DNA from 4 places in the Arthrobacter sp. Rue61a genome. Region 3 is predicted to be linked to each of the others. Evidence: riboswitches for the same ligand, from Rfam matches in the RefSeq annotation. Region 3 holds a riboswitch; each other region holds the start of a gene.

Region 1 (5,302 bases), 250 kb from region 3:
ACGTCTGGTTCAGCTTGGAGTTGTCAATGGCGGTCTGCAGGTCCAGGAAGTCCGGGATCCAGCGGCCGCTTGCCTTGACCCGTGCCGCGCGCTCCAGGGCGGCGGGGGAGAAGAGGCCCAGCCAGAGGCCACCGTCGGAAGCGAAGTTCTTTTGGGGCGCGAAGTAGTAGACGTCCGACTCGGCGACGTCCACGTCCAGCCCGCCGGCTGCCGAGGTGGCGTCCACCAGGACGAGGGCGCCTTCGTCAGCCCCCTCGACGCGCTTGACGGGGGCGGCCACGCCGGTTGACGTTTCATTCTGGGGCCAGGCGTAGACGTCAACGCCGGCTTCGGCCTGTGCCACCGGGCGGGTGCCGGGTTCGGACTTGATGATGGAGGAAGCATCAAGGAACGGTGCCTTGTTGGTGGCGGCGGCGAACTTTGAGCCGAACTCGCCGAAGGAGAGGTGCTGTGCCTTCTGCTCTACCAGGCCAAACGCGGCCACGTCCCAGAACGCTGTGGAGCCGCCCACGCCGAGGACCACTTCATAGCCTTCCGGAGCGCGGAAGAACTGGCTGAGTCCTTCACGGACCGAACCAACCAGGTTCTTGACCGGAGCCTGGCGGTGGGAAGTGCCCAGGATGGTGGTCGATGCGGCAGACAACGCTTCGATCTGTTCCGGGCGAACCTTGGACGGTCCAGCGCCGAAGCGTCCGTCCTTGGGCAGCAGGTCGGCGGGAATGGTGATGCTGTTGTCGCTCACGTGGCGCTCCAATGGGTGTCGGCTAGAGATGGGAGGTGGCATGGGGCATCAACTGCCCCTTCGACACCCCAATTCTGCCTGACACGGCCCGCGCGCAGGAACCTGCGGCCGTCATAGTCCGCTACGTGGAATGCGGGCTCACCGAATGCGACCGGAATTATCCAGAGTAATTCCAAATAAGCTAGGCTGGTGGTTGGCGTTCAGGGGGCGGCGGTGCACACCGTCCGCCCTTGCTAGGGACGCGGTACGGTGGAGATTACGCAAGGAACTGCGTTCGAGGAGAGCTGAGCTGGATGACGGATCTGATCGATACCACTGAGATGTATCTTCGGACCATTTTGGAGCTTGAAGAAGAAAACATTGTGGCTCTCCGGGCGCGCATTGCCGAACGACTGCGCCACTCCGGACCCACTGTTTCCCAGACCATTGGACGCATGGAGCGCGATGGCCTGGTGATTGTGTCCAACGACCGCCACCTGGAACTGACTGAAGTGGGACGGAAGCGCGCCACCGAGGTCATGCGCAAGCACCGCCTCGCGGAGCGCCTCCTGGCCGATGTGATCGGTCTGGACTGGGCCTACGTGCATGATGAGGCCTGTCGCTGGGAGCACGTCATGAGCGAGCGGGTGGAGCGTCGGCTCTACGAGCTCCTGGAGCATCCCACGGAGTCCCCCTATGGCAACCCCATCCCCGGACTCGAAGCGCTTGGTGGCCTTGCCAGCCAGCCGTTCCCACGGCTCGATGTCAACCTTCTGCAGGCCATGGACGGCTATGCCGCGGATTCCCGTGTGGTGGTCAGCCGCCTCGCGGAGCCCATCCAGGTGGAGCCCGAGCTCCTGACCCAGTTGGACGAAGGCGGAATCCGTCCGGGCGCAAGTGTCTCGCTGGAGCGCGTCGGCGAGTACATCTCAGTACGGGTCCCCGGTATTGAGGGCGCGTTGGAGCTGCCTCCGGAAGTTGCCGCGCACGTCTTCGTCTCACTCAGCTGAGCGAAGCCCCAAAGCACCGTGTCAAACCTCACTTTGCCCGCTTCGGCGCGCGTGTGACCTGCGGTTTTCCGAAAAAGATGATAAAGGCCTCCTTCTCTCAGCGGCCTCCTGTTGATAACGAATTTATTACCGCAGGCCTTCATCCCCTATAGTTATCTACTAGCGCTGATACCAAAGCGTTACCTGATCCGGAGCCGAGCTCTGCCAGCGGATCAGGTGTGTCACCACCACTGGCAGAGGCGGGGGAACCACAAGCGGCTGTCTAAAGAAGCAGCCTTGGGGTGAAGTCCGCAGCAGAAGTGCCCACGTATGCAAGTCCCTCTTGGGATACCTGTGTGCCGTGAGCGCCTCGTGCGGACCGGGTCTTTGTACTCTCTGACCCGAATCCGACAGCTAACTTCGCAGGCTTTTGAGAGAGGAACAGAGTTTGACATCGCAGAACGTCAGGGGTCGCCGCCGCGCGTCCGGCCCCGCTGCTGAGCTGCGGCCAGCCACCGTCGTAACGGAGATCCGGCCCCGCGACACCGAGCGTCAGGTGCGCCGCCGTAAGAGCCCGCTGCGCCAGGTTGCCGACTTCGCCGCTGCCAGCGGCGTCGGGCAGAAGGCCGGAGTTGCGCTTGCCGCCACCGGGCTTGCCCTGACTGTCGGCCTGCCGGCTACAAGCCCCGTCATGGCCACGTCGGAATCAGGACAGACCGAATCGGCCCTCGCCGTCGCCGCCCCCGCCGGCAGCCAGCCCGAGGTTTCCGCTGCCGCGTCGGCCAAGATCGACTTCAGCCGCGCCGCAGTCGCTACTGCCGCGGACCCCGATGGAAAGCTGAAGCAGCTGCTCAGCGCCCAGTCTGCTGGAAGCATCCAGCGCGCCTCATCCGTTGGCACCATGGCCAGCCCCCTGGACACGCTCACCACGGCATCCCCCTTCGGTTACCGCATCAGCCCGCTCACGGGTGGTGCCGGTGACTTCCACCGCGGTCAGGACTTCGTAGCCCAGTGCGGCACGGCTGTGCACGCCGCAGCTACCGGCAAGGTCACTTTCGCCGGATGGCACGAGTACGGCGGAGGCAACCGCGTGGTGGTCGACCACGGCAATGGCCTCGAAACCACGTACAACCACCTGTCGTCCTTCACCGTCCAGGTAGGACAGACCGTGAACCGCGGCGACACCGTGGCCCTGAGTGGCACCACGGGCGCTTCCACCGGTTGCCACCTCCACTTCGAGGTCCAGGTCAACGGTGAAGTCGTAGACCCCATGGGCTGGCTCTAATCCCAGTCGATGGTCGCCTCTCGCATGAGCGAGACGCGCCGTGACCTGAATGTGACATTCAGGTCCAACTGTTGTAGCGTACAGAGCGCATCGGCTTTTTAGGGGGCCGATGCACTTGAGTGGATTGCCTAGCTCTGCCACCGCTCAAGGTCCGTTCGCAAAATCGTCTGGCAGGGGCGGGGGAACCACTTCCGGTCTTCGAAAGAAGGCCTAGGGGTAAAGTCGCAAAGCTTCCGTGGAAGCAGCGTGGCCGGATGACTCCCATCCGAATCCGACAGCTCACCTCGCAGGCACTGGGAGAGGCTACCTACGTGTCATCATGCACTACCCCTGCGCGGCTTAGCGCCCCAACGGTTCGCGCGAACCCGTCGAACACCCTTTGCAAGGCTGCATCATTCACGGCAGGTACCTTGCGCCATCTGGCGCCCGTACCGGCAGCAGCCTCGGCCTCCGCTCTCAGCAGGCCCGAATCAGCATCCCCTACGTCAACGCTGCTGCACTCCGTAGCGTCCACCGGGACTTCATCCTCACGTTTCACCCTCCGCTAGAAATAATCCGGTTCGGGGTCGTCCAGCATGCCCCCATGTTGGCCAACCCACTACCCGTGTGCACCCCAACTGCACTCGGATACGAAAAGAGAAAATCATGACCAGTGCAAACAAGGTTGCGCGGCACCGTGCTGAGGCCCCCAAGACCAGCTCGCTTTCCGTCATCGCCAAGGCCGTCACCACCAACGCCGGTGGCGTTGGCCGCCAGGCAGCAGTTATCGCTGCAGCTTCAGGCCTGGTCCTGACCAGTGGGATCGCCGCCAACGCTGCCGAGACCAACGTGGATCGTGAATCGACGTCAACGTCCACTCTGGACGTGCAGTCCGTAGTCCAGGCCACCATCGCCGCGGACTCCACGGTGGCCATCTCCTACGAGCGCCCCGTTGTCACCACGGAGGAAGCCCCGGCCCCCGTTGTGATCGAAGAAGCTCAGGCCAAGGTTGAAGCCAAGGTTGAGCCCAAACAAGCAACCCCGGCGGCCGCTCCGGCAGCCACCGCGACCGTTGCCGTCAGCAGCCCGACCCCCGCTCCGGCGGCTTCCAGCGGTCTCGGGGCAGCCATCGCTGCGGCTGCTTACGCCCAGATCGGCGTGACCCAGGACTGCACCATGCTGGTGACCAACTCCCTGGCGGCCGTGGGCATCAACTTCCACGACTGGCCCGCCGGCTATCTTTCCCTGGGCCGCACTGTCAGTGCAGCAGAAGCCCAGCCCGGTGACCTCGCCTACTACGCCAACGGTGGTTTGGCTGGACAGGCCCACATCGCTGTCTACGTCGGCAACGGCCAGGCAGTCCACGGTGGATGGAACGGATCCACCACGGCACTGTTCAGCGCCAACGTGGGCTCGGGCCCGGTTTTCATCCGCGTCAACGGCTAATTCTCAGAGCTTAGGAACACCCCGCAGGCTTCGGCCGGCGGGGTGTTCTGCTTTAACCGCGCATGAACTCTTGCCGACACCGCACACGACATCACAAAAAAATTCGTTGATACGGCATATAAGTGCTTACCCTTATGGTGTCGATCCACAGCCCGTACAAGCAGAGGGCAGCCGGCCCTCGTGCCCCTGACGGGTGCGGCCGTGAAGAGGTACGTGCATGCGCACACTCGTTCTGAATGCTGGATATGAACCGCTGGCGGTAATAACATTCCGCCGGGCGCTGGTCCTTGTGCTGACTGGGAAAGCTAGCGTAGTGGCCGAAGGCGACGAGCCTGTCGTCGGGCCACAGGAGATTCTCGGAAGACCTTCCGTGATCCTTCTCAACCGCTACATCCGTCCCCGGTACAACAGGATCACCGCCGTGAGTCGCCGCGGGGTACTTCGCCGCGACGGCCATCGCTGCGCCTACTGCGGGAAAACAGCCCACACCATAGACCACGTCCACCCCAAATCCAGGGGCGGCGCGGATTCCTGGGAAAACCTGGTTGCGGCGTGCTTGAAATGCAACAACGCCAAGAGCGACCACACGCTGGCTGAGATGGGCTGGAAGCTCCGTTTCAAACCCGGTGTGCCCCAGGGAACCATGTGGCAGATCAAAGAACTCGAGAAACCTGCGCCGGACTGGGACCCGTTCCTGTTGCCGGAATCCGCTGCCTGATCGATTTCTGCTGAGCCCCGGATGCCCGGGTAATCTGGGCGGATGGAGTTCAATGCCGTGATTTTGGCGGGTGGCCGCGCCACCCGCCTCGGTGGGGTGCCCAAGCCATCGTTGAAGTACGACGGCGACACCCTCCTTTCGCATGCCCTGCAGGCCGCCCGGGG
Region 2 (5,302 bases), on a different replicon from region 3:
GTACCCTGCTGCGGATCGTCATCGTGACCTCGGTGGTCATTGAGGCAGCCCTCGCCTTGGCCCTGATCCCCCGCTTCATGGTCCTCGGCGAGCCGTTCTGGCAGGCCGTATGGCACGGGGTGTTCTACTCGATCTCCGCGTTCAACAACGCCGGGTTCACCCCGCACTCGGACGGTATCGTGCCCTACGAAACCGACCTGTGGATCCTTGTCCCGCTCATGCTCGGGGTCTTCCTGGGCAGCCTCGGCTTCCCCGTGGTGATGGTGCTCCAGCAGAACGGGCTGAACTGGAAAAAGTGGAACCTCCACACCAAGCTCACCATCGAGGTCTCCTTCATCCTGCTGGCCGTCGGAACGCTCCTGTGGGCACTGATGGAGTGGGACAACGCCAGGACCATCGGCACCATGGACCTGGGCGATAAGATCACCCACTCGCTCTTCGCCTCCGTCATGACCCGCTCGGGCGGTTTCAACCTGGTGGACCAGAACCAGCTCGAATCCACCACGATGCTGCTCACCGATGCCCTCATGTTCGCCGGCGGCGGCTCAGCCTCCACGGCGGGCGGCATTAAAGTAACCACCATCGCGGTCATGTTCCTGGCCATCGTGGCAGAAGCCCGCGGCGACGCCGACGTCAAAGTCCATGGACGCACCATCCCCCAGGGCACCATGCGGGTCGCCATCTCCGTAATCGTCGCCGGCGCCACACTCGTCTCGGTGGCCGCGTTCCTGCTCCTGGCGATCAGCGGGGCCTCCCTGGACCGGGTCCTGTTCGAAACCATCTCGGCGTTCGCCACCGTGGGACTGAGCACCAACCTCAGCGCGGAACTGCCTCCATCGGGGGTGTACGTGTTGTCGGCGCTGATGTTCGCCGGCCGCGTCGGCACTGTCACCCTGGCCGCCGCGCTGGCCCTGCGCCAACGAAGCCAGCTGTACCACTACCCCGAAGAGAGACCGATCATCGGCTAACCCGGGGAAGGTTTACATCCAGCCCTGCGGATTCACAGTCTGACCGTTCAGCAGCACCTCGAAGTGCAGGTGGCAGCCGGTGGAGTTGCCGGTGGTACCCGCCGCGGCAAGCCGCTGGCCGGCGGTCACCGTCGCACCGACGGAGGTTTCGATGGCCGCGAGGTGGTTGTAGGTGCTCTTCAGGCCGTTGCCGTGATCCACCACAATCCTGTTACCGCCACCATAGGCGGACCATCCAGCCTCCACGACAGTTCCGGCACCCGCGGCGAACACGGCGGTCTGGCAGGCGGCCACCAGGTCCAAACCGGTATGCAGCTCCCCGGTACCTGAGATCGGGGAGGTGCGGATGCCGAACGGGGAAGCGACCGACATGCTGGCCAGCGGTGCGCCGATACGGGCAGCGGAGGCAGCCGGGGCGGCAACGGCGGTCTTCGGGGCGGCGGCCGTGCCTGAGGCAGCGACCTGGGTCTTGGCAGGTACCGGCAGCGGGGCTTGCTGGGTTGTCACTGCGGGGCGCTCGTAACTGATCGAAGCCCCAGCCGAGGCCTGCACGGGCGCCGCGGCTGCCGGTGCGACCGACGCCTGCAGGGCAGGGGCGGTGCCGGCGGGTCCCGGGCCGGCATGGGCGGCGGTGAGCGCGGCGGTCAGTATCGCGGCGACGCCCAGGGTAGCGGCAGCGGTGACCTGTTTGCGCCGGCTCACGCCCTGCCCGGGGCCTGGCAGGACCCGGTGCCGGGCCGTCGTGGGCGAAGTCGTCGGGGCGGCGGTGCTGGCGGCGAAGCCGGAGGCTGGTTTTCGGCGGCGGCCATGGGGGGACACAGAAGAAGGCAAGGGGGATCCTTTCGGTTCGCCTGCGAAGTTAGCTGTCGGGTTCGGGCCAAGGAAAAATGCCCGGCCGTGCCCGGCGGCCATCAGGCCACCGACATCACGGCTTCACCCCAAGGCAGGCTTGCTGCCGATTCTGGGTCCTCCACCCCCGCCGTTAGAAAGTGATCGTCGTTTGATGCCACCGGCGGGGCTCAGCGTGAGGCATCAAGGGTTTTAATACAGAAAAACCTGTATTAATGGTAGCCGGAAAGCGCCGTCGTTACAATTTCGTGACACTACGCCTGGGGGCTCTGGCCGTGGCCGGGCTTTGATGCCACTTCTGCGCCAGTAAATACGTGACGATATCTTCAGATGTGCAGCCAACCGATCAACGACCCCCGGCATCCGATGGTTCCCGGGCACCACGCCGCCGTCCGCGGCAATCCCGGAGGACGCGCAGGAGCAACGGCGCCTGGCCGGTGACCTGGTGCCGGGCTCAGCGCGGCTGGCCCGGAGCCCCTCCGTCCGGCACCTCGCCGCAGGGAGGTCAGAGTCCCATCGAGTCCAGCAGCGCGTCTTCTTCCTCGGCCCGGGAGCGTTTGCGCGGGGAGGGAGCGCGGGGTTGGCCAATGATGCCGCCCGGGTCCGGGGTTTCGTCGGGGGTGTCCCGTTCCTCGCGGTTGATGCGGGCCTGTTGACGTGCCATGTATCCGAAGCCCACGAACGCCAGGATGCCGAAGGTGATCCACTGCAGGGCGTAGGACAGGTTCGAACCTTCCTTCACCGCAGGCGGGGCAAGCTGCTGCGGGACTGCGGCAGGCTGTGGGGACTCAGAGGCCATGACTCCGTAGCTGCCTGCCAGCAGCGGGTACCCCAGCTGGCTCCCGTAGTAGGGCAGGTCGATGCTGGCCAACTGGCCCTCGGGGGCGTCACGGCCAAGATCGGGCTCGGAGGGTTTGATCCGGATGACTGCGGAGACTTCTCCCGCTGGTGGGGCGGGCACGGCATCGGGGTATCCGGGCCGGATGTTGCCGATCGGCAGCCAGCCCCGGTTGATCGCGATCGTTTCACCGGAGGTCAGCCGGAACGGGACCACTACCTCGTATCCGGCAACGGAGTTGTTGGGACGGTTCCTGACGATTCTCTGGCCCTCGGCGAGGTATCGTCCGGACACTGCAACCGTCGTCCACTTCGCGTCGGGGTCGGCGGCGTCGAAGTAGGCGCGGGCATCCTGAAACGGCACCGGGGTTTTGTCGTAGTTCTGCTGGACCCGGCGGATTTCGGCTACGGTCTGATTCCGGCGCTCCATCTGCCAGTTCCCCAGCCCGATGCACGCTGCGGCGAAAAGTGCTGCCAGCAGCAGCCAACCTGCCCACCGCCAGGACAGAAGGAACCTATACGCCACCCTGTTCCTCCTGGAGTTGCCATTGCCGGACCAGCAGTGCGCGGATGGCCGTCGCCTCGGCGGTAAGGCGGTGGTCTTCTCCGCGGGCCAGCAGGCCGTATTCGACCATCGTCCTGCCGTCCTCGTGGGTGCCGGTGCGGACCCATACCCGGCGCCGGTTCACATACAAGGAGACCATGAGGCCGGCCACGGCCAGCAGCGAAAAGACCAGGACCCAGCCTTGGGCGGGGGTACTGCGTACATCCACGCCGATGTAGCGTTTGAGCCCGTCGAAGCTGATGCTGCCCTTACCCTCCGGCAGTGTGTAGCTGCCACCTGGGGCCAGGGTGATGCCGCCGGCGGGCAGGTCCCTGCCGTTGAGTTGGGTCAGCTTGGCCACGTCCAGAACGTACACGTTTTGCGGCGCTCCGGTGTCCAGCCCGAGGTCGCCGTAGTAGGAGTTCAGGCTCAGTTGCGGGTTCAGGGGGTCCGGGTCGAAGCTGTAGGACACGCCTTGGTCGTTCTTGATGGCCGAGGGCAGGAAGAACCCGACAAAGCCCAGCTGGGACGGTGCGGCATCCGGGACCTTGAGCACCACCGAAGAGGTGTAGACGCCATCGTTGGGGATGGAAACCACGGGCCCGCTGAAGGCGGTTTTCCCGGTGCCGTCCTTGACGGTGACGACCGGTGCGTAGCCGTTGCCGACAAGGAATACGCCGGTTTCACCGAAGTAGACCGGTTCGTTGACTTTCAGGGTCTGTTCCCGTGCCGGGGACTCTGTTCCGTCCTTGGTGGTCAGCTCGGCGGTGAAGTCTATTGGCTGGCCGAACTGGCGGGATGATTCCCTGTCGAAGCGGACCTCGAAGCTCTTCAGCGTGACGGCGAAGGGATCCAGCCAGGCGGTGTTGAAGTTGGTTCCTGGGGTGAAGGCATCGTAGCTGACCAGGGTGTTGACGAACGTTCCGCCTTCGATGAGGATTTTCTGTCCGCGGTAGCCGAACATCCCGCCGATGGCCACACAGACCAGCACGCCGATCAGCGAGGTGTGGAACACCAGGTTTCCGGCTTCCTTCAAAAAGCCCCGCTCGGCGCCCAAGGACGGCCGCGGCCCGTCTGCGGCCCTGACTTCCACGCGGTAGCCGCGCTTCTTTAGAATCCCGGCGGCGTCCGTTATCGCGGCGGCCGCGGTGATTCCGTCCCCGGCGGGCAGGATCAGGGTGCCGTACTCGGGCAGGCGGGAGAGCCGTTTTGGGGTCCGCGGCGGCTGGGAGCGCAAGGCTTTGTAGTGGGTGCGGGCCCGGGGAACGACACAGCCGATCAGGGAGATGAAGAGCAGGATGTAGATCGCTGAGAACCACACGGAGGAGTAGACATCGAACATCTGCAGCGCATCCAGGACCGGCCCGTAGGCCGGGTTGTCCTTGATGTACCGGGTCACGAGGGCGGGGTTGGCCGAGCGCTGCGGGAACAATGAGCCCGGCACGGCGCCCACTGCAAGCAGCAGCAGCAGGAAAAGGGCCGTGCGCATGCTGGTCAGCTGGCGCCAGGCCCAGCGCAGCATGCCACCGGGTCCCAGAGATGGCAGTACCGGCGCCGGAGCCTGTCCGGGGGGCACGGACCGTGCAGTGTCCGGGGTGCTCATCGCCGGCGCACCGGACGGTTGGCCAGCTGGCGCAGGTATTCGTTGTAGGCGTCCAGGTCCGGGGTGCCGTCGACGGCCGCTTTCCGCTCGGATCGTGCCCAGCCCCGCGCCTCGTCCCGCTGCCAGCGCACGAGAATGAACATCAGCAACAGCACCCCGGGCAGTTCCCCGTAGGACCAGGCCAGGCCGCCGGCCAGTCCCTGGTCCTGCATCGGGTCCACGTTCCAGTTTTCCGGTGGCGCGGCGAAGAACTTAACCATGGGCGCGGTGGCCATCATGATGACGACCCCGAAAAAGGCGTGCAGCGGCATCTCGGCGAAGATGTCCAGCATCCGGCCGAAATGTGTCTGCCGGGTCGGCAGCGGGTCCGCGGAGATCAGCGGCACCGTGAACAGGATCCCGGCGGCAAGGAACAGCAATTCCAGCCCGACGTGGCCGTACCAGTTCGGCAGCAGCAGGTCCGCGAGTCCGGAGAAGTAGACGCCATAGAAGCTCAGCAGG
Region 3 (5,302 bases):
CCCTGGCCGAACCGGGCTTGATGGCCATCCAGTCCGGACGGTTCTACGGGTGGGTCATGGGTGGAACCCTGCCCGCCGCCATGGCCGCCGACTGGCTGGTTTCGGCATGGGACCAGAACACCGGACTCCGCTTCGCCACTCCGGCTGCGGCTGCCATCGAAGAATCCGCCGCCGCCTGGCTTCTTGACCTCCTGCACCTGCCCGCAACCTCCGACGTCGGCTTCACCACCGGGGCCACCACCGCGAACTTCGTGGGACTGGCCGCTGGCCGCCAATACCTTATGGATCAGGAGGGCTGGGATCTTCAGTCCTTGGGCCTCTCGGGTGCTCCACGCATCACCACCTTCGCGGGACGGGAGCGCCACGCGGCCGTTGACCTGGCGCTCCGGTATCTCGGGTTGGGGGCCTGCGTTCCAGTGGACGCTGATGAGCAGGGTCGCATTCTGCCCGAGGCACTGGCGGCTGCCATGGATGAGCAACCCGGGCCATCGTTGGTCTGCCTGCAAGCGGGTAACCTGCACTCCGGCGCCTTTGACCCCATGGCGGAAGCTGTAGCCGTTGCCCATGAACGCGGGGCATGGGTGCACGTGGATGGTGCTTTTGGTTTGTGGGCGGCCGTCAGCCCAACGTTGCGGGAACGGCTGGCTGGTGTTGAGGGCGCCGACTCCTGGGCTACCGATGCACACAAAACACTCAATGTTCCCTACGACTGCGGCTTGGCGATCGTTGCGAGCCCGGAAGCACTTCGCCGGGCGTTCAGCATCCACACGAGCTACTTCATCGCAACGGACGCCGGACCGGGGGACCCTTTCGAGAAGGTTCCCGAGTTGTCGCGCCGCGCCCGCGGCATTCCCGTGTGGGCCGCCCTCAGGCAGTTGGGCCGCCATGGAGTGATCGCCATGGTTGAACGGCTTGCGGCGAACGCCCGTGCGTTGGCTGAGGGCCTCGCGGCAATCCCGGGCGTCGAGGTCCTCAATGATGTCGTCTTTACGCAGGTCTCGGTGAGCTTCGGCAGCGACGACCGCACGCACCGCGTCACGCAACGGCTCATGGCCGAGGGCGCGGTGTGGATGTCGGGCTCGGCCTGGCGCGGCCGGGAGATCCTGCGGATCTCGGTCAGCAACTGGTCCACGGACGCGGGGGATGTTGCAGCGTCCATCGCAGCGGTCCGGCGTGCGGTGGAGGCCGAACCGGAGGCGTAGCGCTCAGAAGTTGCTTCCCCGCACCACGTAACGCCGGAACGGGCGCGTTACCCAAGTGGTGAGCAGCAACGCCACGACGCTCGCCATCCAAGGGTCCATGACGTTGCGGACCAGAAGGAAAACCACAGCGTAGGCCAAGGTCCACGTCAAGGCCCGGAACACGCGCCGGGACAGACTGCCCCTCAACATCGCTTTCACTCCCAGTTCACGCCGAAGCTCGTGGACCGGAATGCGGCGCAGGTTTCGGTTCAGGCGCGCCATACCGCGCAGGTCGGCCAGGGCGGTTCGTACGACGTCGACACGGGAGTCAGCGTCGTCGGTCCAGTCGACGGGTACTTCATGGACGCGCAGACCACAGCGTTCAGCGATCACCAGAAGTTCGGTATCGAAGAACCACGAGTCGTCCGTGGTGTGGGGGAGGATGCGGTGCGCTACGTCGGCGCGGACGGCCTTGAAGCCGCACTGGGCGTCGGAGAAACGAGCCCCCAAGACCGTCCGAAGGAGCGAGGTGTAGCTGCGCGAAATGAACTCACGATGCGGACTGCGGGTGACACGGGAACCCGGCGCCAGACGCGTGCCGATGGCGAGGTCCGAGTGGCCGGAGATCAGCGGTGCCACAAGGGGCGCCAGCGCGGAGAGGTCCGTGGACAGATCCGCTTCCATGTAGGCAAGCACAGGTGACGGCGACGACTGCCAGACCTGGCGGAGAGCGTTCCCGCGTCCCCTCTCTTGGAACCGGACCACCGTCAGTTCAGGGAGTTCACGGGCAAGGCGCTCGGCAATCCTCAGCGTGCTGTCTGTGCTGGCGTTGTCCGCCACGGTGATCCGGAACGTGTGCGGAAAGGACCTCGTCAGATGCCCGTGCAGCTGGCGGAGGTTGTGTTCCAGGCGCGATTCCTCGTTGTAGACAGGGACGGTGAGGTCCAGGACGGGAACCACAACACTGGTGTCAACGGGGAGACGCCGGGGCTGGGGGCTCGGACCCGTCTGGCCTTGGAGGAGAGCCGGGTGACCAGTGGGCAACGCCGCGCCACGCAAGCGAGCCGAATGAGTCCTTCGTGCCAAAGCGCTGGTGGTGGGATCTGTGAGCGTCATGTATCCAGCATGGGACCGCCGATTATGAACGCTTTAGGCGGTAGCTGTGACCTCACTGTGAACCACGTGCTGGAGCTGTGAACCACGTGCCGGAGCTGTGAACCACGCGCCACAGCTGTGAAACGGCAAAAGCCGCGCCCGCTCCCGCCATTCGCTCCAGTTGGTACTGGTGCAAACGGCGGCAACGGGCGCGGCGATCAAGCGGCTCGGCTTAGTACCAGTTGTTGGCCAAGTGGAAGCCCAGAGCGGCGGACGGGGATCCGTAACGCTCCTTGATGTAGTTCAGGCCCCACTTGATCTGGGTCTGGTAGTTGGTTTCCCAGTCAGCGCCGGCAGTGGCCATCTTGGAGGCCGGCAGGGACTGGACAATGCCATAGGCGCCGCTGGAAGCGTTCATCGCCGTGGTCTTCCAGTTGGATTCCTTCTCCCACAGCGTGTTCAGGGCAGCCATTTCACCGGCGCCCCAACCGTAGTTGCCCAGGATGCTGAGTGCATAGGCCTTGGCAGCAGCGGGGTCGTCAACAGCCTTGGGTGCTGCAGCAGCTGCTGCGGCTTCCGCGGCGGCGGCGGCAGCAGCGGCGTCGGCTGCTTGCTTGGCGGCAGCGTCAGCAGCAGCCTTCTCAGCAGCAACCTGTGCGGCGGCCTGATCGGCGGCAGCCTTCTCAGCAGCAGCCTGTGCGGCGGCGGCCTGGTCTGCGGCAGCCTTCTCGGCAGCGGCCTTCTCAGCGGCTGCCTTGGCAGCAGCGTCAGCAGCGGCCCTGTCAGTTGCGCCCTTTTCGGCGGCAGCATTCAGGGAAGCGGAGATCTCAGCCGACTTGTTGGAGTTGACCTGGGCGCTCGCTTGGGTTCCGGCTACGCGGCTTGCCTCGGGGAGGGTCAGTGCGGCGTTGGCGGCGGTTCCGAGCGATGCAACGCCCAGTGCAGCTGCCACGACACCGGCTACGACGGACATGCGGTGGCCGGACTTACCCTGGCGGGCTGCGTTCTTGAGGACGGACTGCGACTTGGTGAGCGGTGCGTTGTTCTCGTCGCGGCGACGCGCGGAAGGGCGCGTCTGATCGTTAAATTCAGACATGTGATTACCTCTCAGCGCCTGCGGAGTTAGCTGTCGGGTTCGGATGAGGTCATCCGGCCGCGCATCACGCTGCGGCTTCACCCCAAGGGCCGGCAAAAAGCCTGGCCCGGAGACTCTGGGTCCCCCGTCTCTGCCTCGGAGAAAGAACGGACTCCGGGAAGTGGCAGAGCTCGGCGCATCCCGGATGTGGGCCTGCTAGGGGCGACCCACCCTTTCGACGGTACAGGAGGTTTCCGCAGAAGTCACATTTAGGTAACAGAGATCACGACGCCGGTGAGTCGCCTTGCCCGATTCGTTACAGGCCTTCGGTGCTCACCGTGGGAAGTCGAAGGGCGAACTCCGTGCGCCCCGGCCGTGAGGTCACTTCCACGCTACCGCCGTGAGCTGAAACAATGGATTCCACAATGGACAGGCCGAGTCCGGAGGTGCCTTCAGAGCCCGATCGTGCGGCGTCGGCGCGGGCAAATCGCGAGAAAATCCGGCCCTGGAAATCTTCCGGAATGCCGGGGCCGTTGTCCGTCACGCTGACCACGGCGCTGCCATCGGCGGAGAGCATGACGCCGGTGACCACAGTGGTGCCGGGGTCGGTGTGTTTGCGGGCGTTGGACAGCAGGTTCGCCAGCACCTGATGCAGTTGCGTGGCGTCGCCGCGGACCGTGATGGGCTCGTCCGGGAGCTGGAGCTGCCAGATGTGATCGGGTGCCATGACTTTCTCGTCACTGACCGTCTCGATCACCAACTGAGTGAGGTCCACATCCTCAACTTTCACGGGTTGGCCCTCGTCCAACCGCGCCAACAGCAGCAGGTCCTCCACCAACGTGGTCATGCGCTCGGACTGGCTTTGGACGCGAGCCAGCGACTTCCGGCCGTCTTCGGTGAAGTTCTCGGTCATCCTCAGCAGCTCGGTATAGCCCCGGATGGCGGTCAGGGGAGTCCGCAGCTCGTGCGAGGCATCGGCCACGAACTGACGCACCTTCGTTTCGCTTTCCTGGCGGGCTTCCAAAGCGCTGGAGACGTTGTTCAGCATTTGGTTCAAGGCATAGCCGACACTGCCCACTTCCGTCCCGGGATGAGAAGCCGACGGCGGTACGCGCACCGCAAGTGCCACCTCACCGGCGTCGAGAGGCAGCCGCGAAACCTTCGTGGCCACTTCGGAGAGCTGCTCCAGCGGACGCATGGTGCGGCGGATGATCACGGTGCCGGCCAGGCCGATCACCACCAGGCCGCCCAGCGAAACCAGCACCATGGTCCACACGAGCGAGGCCTCCGCACTCTGTTTGTCCGCCAGCGGCAGGCCCGTCACAATCACGTCGCCGTACGCGGTTTCGACCGCTACCAGACGGTAGTCGCCGTTGGACAGGGAACGGTCCACTGGCCCGTTGTCCCTGGGGAGCGAGAGCAGCACCTGCTCGTCGTCGGTTGAAAGCGAGACGCGGTGACCTTGGGCATCGATCAAACCGGAGCTACGCACGGTTGAGCCGTTGATCCTCGCGTTGAGCGTGCCAGCCGCTTGGCCGCGCGCCTCCAGCGGATCAGGCCTTCCGGAGGGTGACGGAAAGTTCGACGGCGGCCTGCCGAAGTCATTCGCGCGGCTGGACGCCTGTTCCAGCTGCCTGTCGAGCTGCCTGTTGAAGACCATGTCCATGGACGCGTAGCTGACCACTCCCACGGCAGAGCAAATGGCGACCAGCAGGGCCATGGCCACCAGGACCAATCTGGTGCGCAGGTGCCACGTGGAGGGGTTGAGCCAGCTGCGCTGTGTCTCTAAGGCCGCACCTGACCTTTTGGCCACTCCTGAAAGTGTGCTCAACGCCTAGTCCGCGGGCTTGATGACGTATCCGGCACCGCGGATGGTGTGGATCATGGGCGGGTGGTTCGCTTCGATCTTCTTGCGAAGGTAGGAAATGTAGAGCTCCACGATGTTGGCCTG
Region 4 (5,302 bases), 390 kb from region 3:
AGCCTTGGCATGTTCAGCCTTGATGTGTTTGTCCTCAGTGCTTTCACCAAGGCGATCGGCACAGTAGAGCGGGACTGTCACCGTGGGGCATTTGGCGTGGGCGGGCAAAGCGCTGCTGACCGAGCCAAGCAAACGCCCAACAAATCCGCCGCGACCCCTGCTCCCGAAGACAAGGAGTGCGGCCTCGCTGGAAAGATCCAACAGGACACCAGCGGCGTCGCCGTTCTCGACAGAAGCATCGACGTCGATGGCATATCCGGAGACCTTATCCAGGGCCTGCCGAACGATCGCATCCGCGCCCTCGCGAATCACGGAATCGTCAACTGTTGCGTAGCCGCCATCCAGCCCGGATGCGGCAAAGATGGGCACGGAATATGCCGTGACGATATGTAAAGGAAGGCGCCGACGTTCAGCCTCCCGCGCGGCCCAAACCAAAGCACATTGCCCGTGCTCTGAACCGTCCACTCCGACCACGATGCCACCTGGTTCCACAGCCTGATCCTGGCCGTCCTGTGGCTCTTCACTGTGTCTGCCGTGCTGGTCCATGGGGGCCTGCCTCTCCACCTACTGCTTGATGTTCCGGCTATTCTGCCAGAGGTTCTCCTCGTCGGATTGCCTCACTGTTTCATTGTCAATGGCCGGGGCAGGAGAAACCCGGAAATTTCTCCTCCCAATCCCAACTATTCTCGGTCGGCAGTGGCGAATCAAGGCGACATCGGGCTATGTGCATAACGGTCCGGGCTCGGTTCCCGGCCTTCCACATTGCGCTCCGGACGAACACACAAAACGCGGAGTCGCGGAGGCTATCCATGGCCGAAAAAGTTCGGTAGTGTTCGAGTCACCGAATGGCCGGCGAACATGTTTCACACCACACACTCCGGCCATTTATTTGCGGCCGCTTGGGGAACTCGGACGCGATCCCACGCGATGCCGTAAGGCACACACGTCAAGGAGGAACCAAGCAGTGTCACTCACGCCTGATTCCGCCACGGAACGCACCACCACCGTGGTCATCGGAGCCGGCCTGTCCGGTTTGGCAGTTGCCAGCGAGCTCAGCCGCTTCGGCGTGGGCTCCATCGTCGTAGACGGGTTCGGTGCACTGTCCACCACAGGTCCTTCTGTTCACACCGGCATGCTTCAACGCACCGAGGTGGCCGATCCTACCGCCATGCAGGAACGCAACGAGATCCTCCGTCACCTGCGGAACTACGCCGCCAACCATCAACTAGACGTTCGCAACACCACCCGCGCCGTACGCCTCGATTTCCTGGGGGCGGACCCCTCCCGCCAGATCGGGTACGGACTGGCGGCCAGCATGACCACGGCCGGACTGAGAACAGGCCTCCACGCATCCGGCCCCCTCGAATCCACTCCACGCCAGTGGGCAGTCCACACAGCCAACGGCGTCCTCCTGGCGGACCACGTAGTAGTGACGCGTTGCGCCCAAAGCCAGTTACGCCGCATGCTCGCCGAACTTGGAATAGCCGTTGGCCAGAACTTCGCGGCCGCCATGCGGGCGGTGGGGATGCACTTGGTGGGCGTTGGGGACCTGATCACCCCGTCTCCCAAGGAAGTGCTGCGGCAAGCCAAAGCAGTGGGCCAGGCAATCTCCACCAAGGTAGCCCTGCCGGCAGGTCCCGGCATCGCCATCGCCTAGCGTCATCGCCGTCGCCTAGCCCCCGGCACCGCCATCGCCTGGCTGGTCATGTCCGGCAAACACAGGCCACCTCACCAACACAAGCCACCTCACCAACGCAGGCCAGCAGAACCGCCGTCGTACTTCCCGCGCTGGACTTTTATGAACAGAACTTAACGCCAAAAACCGGCGCCTCCCAAGACGTTAATCTTGGGAGGCGCCGGTTTTTGAACTGAAGCGTGAGGCTTTATGCGCCAGCGCGTACGTAGGTCAGGGGACCCGTTGCGGTCAACCAGCTGATCGGGTGGATGCCCGTCTGGTTGCCGTTGATGCCACCGCTGATTGCCTGGCCGTTGCCGATGTAGATGGCAACGTGGCCGGACTGGACGATCATGTCACCGGGCTGAGGATCGCTGACGACCTTGCCGTAGTTCATGAACTGCATGGGACCGAGGTCGCCTACCGGGATGCCTGCGGAACCAAGGGCCTTCTCGACCATGGCGGTGCAGTCCTGGAAGATGCCGATCTGTGCGTAAGCCGAGGCAACCATGGCTGCATTGACGCCGCCAACGGCGGGGGCAGCAGCTACGGGAGCAGCGGCAACCGGTGCGGCAGCCACGGGAGCAGCAACCGCAGCCTGGGCGGCGACGGGAGCCGTTGCAGCAGCGGTGGTGACAGCTGCCTTCTGGACTACGGGAGCCTCAACAACGGGAGCCGGCTTTTCGATGACCGGAGCTGCTACGGAAGCAACAGCGGGACGCTCGAAGTTGACGGTAGCCGTTGCCAGAGCGGTAACAACCTTGGTGGGTGCCTCGGAAACGGTCTCAGCGACCGTTGCGGGGCTGGAGTCGCGCTGAACCGGGGCCTCAGCTGCGTGAGCAGCAATGGAACCGGTCAAAACGAGGCCCGAGGCTGCTGCGATAACAGCTGCCTGACGGCCAGCGCCGGAAGCGTTGCTGGCCACTGCCTTCGAGATGGAGATGAACGGATTAGGACGTACGCTGTCCGCCTTACGACGGCCGCGAAGAATGCGTGAAGACATGAAAGAGCCTCTCCCGATGCCTGCGAGGTTAGCTGTCGGATTCGGATGGGAGTCACCCGGCCACTATCCCCCGCTGTTCAGCGGAAGCTTCGTGACTTCACCCCAAGGCACGCTCGAAAGCGGCCTAAATTGGGTTCCCCGTCTCTGCCGTAGGTTTGTCTGCGAACGGATTCCGGACTGCGGCAGAGCTAGGCAATCAGGCCGGAAGTGCCCGCTACGTGGAACAGGCACAGGTACTACCGTACGCGATGATTCCGTCGAAGTCACATTTAAGTAACGGGAAATGGGTCTCTGGCGTGTCGCGGTAATCGTTTCGAGATATTCGCAGCTACGTAGAAAACCGCGCTATTCCGCGGGAGTATCGCCCTCGGGGTCGTTTGAAGCTGCCAGCTTCTTCCGTGCGGTAACAGCAACATAAATAACGAGACCAACAGCAACAACAGCCAACCCGACGATGCTCCACGGGAAGGGCTGGGAGGCATCAGCGGCCGGCTCGCTGGCGCCCGTCCCCGGTGCTGCGGTGCCCGCCGTGGGTACTGCGGCTGAGGGAGCCGAGACCGACGGTGAGGCCCCAGCCGGGCCGCTCGCCGTCGTCGTGCTTCCTGCGGCGGCCGTGAACGTAAAGGTGCCCTCGATGGGGTGCGAATCGGAGCTGACCACACGCCAAACCACCGTGTACTCCCCTGCGGGGGCGCCTTCGCGGAGCTTCTGAACGGCCTGGTTGTCAATGATTTCCACCGGGCCGTCCGCCCAGTTCTCGCCGCCGGCCGTCACAGTGACTCCGGAACCAATCGCGAGAGGGCGGTTGTTGAACGTGATGGAGACCGACGCCGGGACTTCCGCCACGCTGGCACCGTTGGCTGGCGCGGTTGATTCGGCGACGTCGTGCGCGGACGCCGGAGCCGCGGAAAACAGCAAGGCGGACGCAAAAGCAAGAGCAGCGACGACGGCGGCCAGAAGCGGGCGGATGGTACGCATGGGGCGGTTTCTCCTAGTGTTGGCTTCCTTACAGACTAGGCGAATCGTTCGGAGGGCCCGCACCGGACAACATAGGATTTGAGAGCAAACTCCCCTCGATCCCCGGAGACCTTCATGCTGAAACAAGGTTCTGCAGTAGACCGCTACTTCAAGATCTCCGAACGCGGATCCACGTATTCTCGGGAAATTCGGGGCGGGTTCGCGACCTTCTTCGCCATGAGCTACATCGTGGTGCTGAATCCACTGATCCTCTCCGGACCTGACTCCAGCGGCGCGTCCCTGGGCTTCACAGCCGTGGCAGCCACCACTGCTTTCGTGGCGGGCATCCTGACCATCCTCATGGGCGCGTGGGCCAAGCACCCGTTTGCCGTGGCCACAGGCTTGGGCGTCAATGCCTTCGTCGCGGTCACGGTGGCGTCCCACCCCGGACTGACCTGGCCGGACATGATGGGGCTCGTGGTGCTGTCCGGCATCACCATGCTCATCCTGGTGCTCACCGGCTTCCGGACTGCCGTGTTCAAGGCCGTGCCGGAAGCCCTGAAGACGGCAATTGTTGTGGGCATTGGCCTCTTCATTGCACTCATCGGCCTGGTCAACGCAGGCTTTGTCCGCCGCATCCCCGATGCCGCAGGAACCACCGTCCCGCTGGGCCTGGGCGTGGACGGCAAGCTCATGGGCTGGCCGACGCTCGTGTTCGCAGTTGGCCTGATCCTGACCATCGCGCTGGTGGTCCGCAAGGTCCGCGGCGCTATCCTGATCGGCATCGTCGTCTCCACTGCGCTGGCCGCCATCCTCGAATTCACCCTCCACATCGGCCCGAGCTTTGACGGCACCAACGTCAACCCCCGCGGCTGGTCCCTGGTTGCTCCCACGCTCACCGAATGGGGTGCCCCGGATCTATCCCTGATCGGCAAGGCCAACCCGTTGGGCGCGTTTGAACACCTCGGTTTCATCGCTGCAGCATTGCTGGCGTTCGTGATCCTCCTGAGCATCTTCTTCGACGCCATGGGCACCATGGTGGGCCTGGCCAACGAGGCCGGAACCGTGGACGAAGACGGCAACATTCCCAACGTGGACCGAGTCCTGCAGGTAGACGCCCTCGGGGCCATCGTGGGCGGCGGAGCCTCGGTTTCCTCCAACCAGATCTTCGTCGAGTCAGGCGCAGGCATCGGCGAAGGCGCACGGACCGGACTCGCCTCGATCGTCACCGGCGCCCTCTTCCTTGTGGCCATGTTCTTCACGCCGCTCATCAACCTGGTCCCGTTCGAGGCCGTGGCTCCCGCACTGGTAGTTGTGGGCTTCATGATGGTCTCCCAGGTGGGCAAGATCGACTGGCAGGACTGGGGCGTCGGAATTCCCGCGTTCCTGACCATCGCCCTCATGCCGTTCACGTACTCCATCGCGAACGGCCTCGGCGCAGGCTTTATCTCATACGTCCTGATCCGCACGTTCCAGGGCCGTGCCCGTGAAGTTCACCCGCTGATGTGGGCTGTGGCTGCGGCGTTCCTGCTGTTCTTCGGCATTGGAACCGTGGAAGAGTTGCTCGGGGTCAAGTAAGCCCTCGCCGGGCTTCCGGGCTCGGGTGAGTCCGGGGTTTCAGACACTCCCGCGGCGGAACGGCTGGTTTTCGGGGCCCGGGTCCGGTG

What was found. Region 3 has a riboswitch for cyclic di-AMP ahead of ARUE_RS03810 (aggregation-promoting factor C-terminal-like domain-containing protein). Riboswitches for the same ligand answer to the same signal wherever they lie in the genome.
Region 1: linked by a shared signal. The riboswitch ahead of ARUE_RS04895 (M23 family metallopeptidase) and the one ahead of ARUE_RS03810 (aggregation-promoting factor C-terminal-like domain-containing protein) in region 3 are both predicted to bind cyclic di-AMP.
Region 2: linked by a shared signal. The riboswitch ahead of ARUE_RS21960 (M23 family metallopeptidase) and the one ahead of ARUE_RS03810 (aggregation-promoting factor C-terminal-like domain-containing protein) in region 3 are both predicted to bind cyclic di-AMP.
Region 4: linked by a shared signal. The riboswitch ahead of ARUE_RS01925 (NlpC/P60 family protein) and the one ahead of ARUE_RS03810 (aggregation-promoting factor C-terminal-like domain-containing protein) in region 3 are both predicted to bind cyclic di-AMP.

The regions. Positions count from the first base shown of each region.
Region 1 is NC_018531.1:1,031,607-1,036,908, forward strand. Features, by position in the region: gene serC (phosphoserine transaminase) at 1-742, opposite strand, end outside; gene ARUE_RS04890 (iron-dependent transcriptional repressor DtxR) at 1,036-1,731, shown strand; cyclic di-AMP (ydaO/yuaA leader) riboswitch at 1,914-2,154, shown strand; gene ARUE_RS04895 (M23 family metallopeptidase) at 2,159-2,995, shown strand; cyclic di-AMP (ydaO/yuaA leader) riboswitch at 3,142-3,302, shown strand; gene ARUE_RS04905 (NlpC/P60 family protein) at 3,641-4,420, shown strand; gene ARUE_RS04910 (HNH endonuclease) at 4,638-5,138, shown strand; gene ARUE_RS04915 (NTP transferase domain-containing protein) at 5,181-5,302, shown strand, end outside.
Region 2 is NC_018532.1:46,913-52,214, reverse strand. Features, by position in the region: gene ARUE_RS21965 (TrkH family potassium uptake protein) at 1-968, shown strand, start outside; gene ARUE_RS21960 (M23 family metallopeptidase) at 981-1,799, opposite strand; cyclic di-AMP (ydaO/yuaA leader) riboswitch at 1,803-1,977, opposite strand; gene ARUE_RS21955 (SURF1 family cytochrome oxidase biogenesis protein) at 2,323-3,180, opposite strand; gene resB (cytochrome c biogenesis protein ResB) at 3,170-4,801, opposite strand; gene ARUE_RS21945 (cytochrome c oxidase assembly protein) at 4,798-5,302, opposite strand, start outside.
Region 3 is NC_018531.1:786,493-791,794, forward strand. Features, by position in the region: gene ARUE_RS03800 (pyridoxal phosphate-dependent decarboxylase family protein) at 1-1,202, shown strand, start outside; gene ARUE_RS03805 (dolichyl-phosphate beta-glucosyltransferase) at 1,206-2,297, opposite strand; gene ARUE_RS03810 (aggregation-promoting factor C-terminal-like domain-containing protein) at 2,509-3,372, opposite strand; cyclic di-AMP (ydaO/yuaA leader) riboswitch at 3,376-3,534, opposite strand; gene ARUE_RS03815 (sensor histidine kinase) at 3,668-5,164, opposite strand; gene ARUE_RS03820 (response regulator transcription factor) at 5,186-5,302, opposite strand, start outside.
Region 4 is NC_018531.1:396,698-401,999, reverse strand. Features, by position in the region: gene ARUE_RS01935 (universal stress protein) at 1-546, opposite strand, end outside; gene ARUE_RS01930 (NAD(P)/FAD-dependent oxidoreductase) at 965-1,657, shown strand; gene ARUE_RS01925 (NlpC/P60 family protein) at 1,884-2,678, opposite strand; cyclic di-AMP (ydaO/yuaA leader) riboswitch at 2,682-2,849, opposite strand; gene ARUE_RS01920 (copper resistance CopC family protein) at 3,024-3,656, opposite strand; gene ARUE_RS01915 (NCS2 family permease) at 3,771-5,213, shown strand.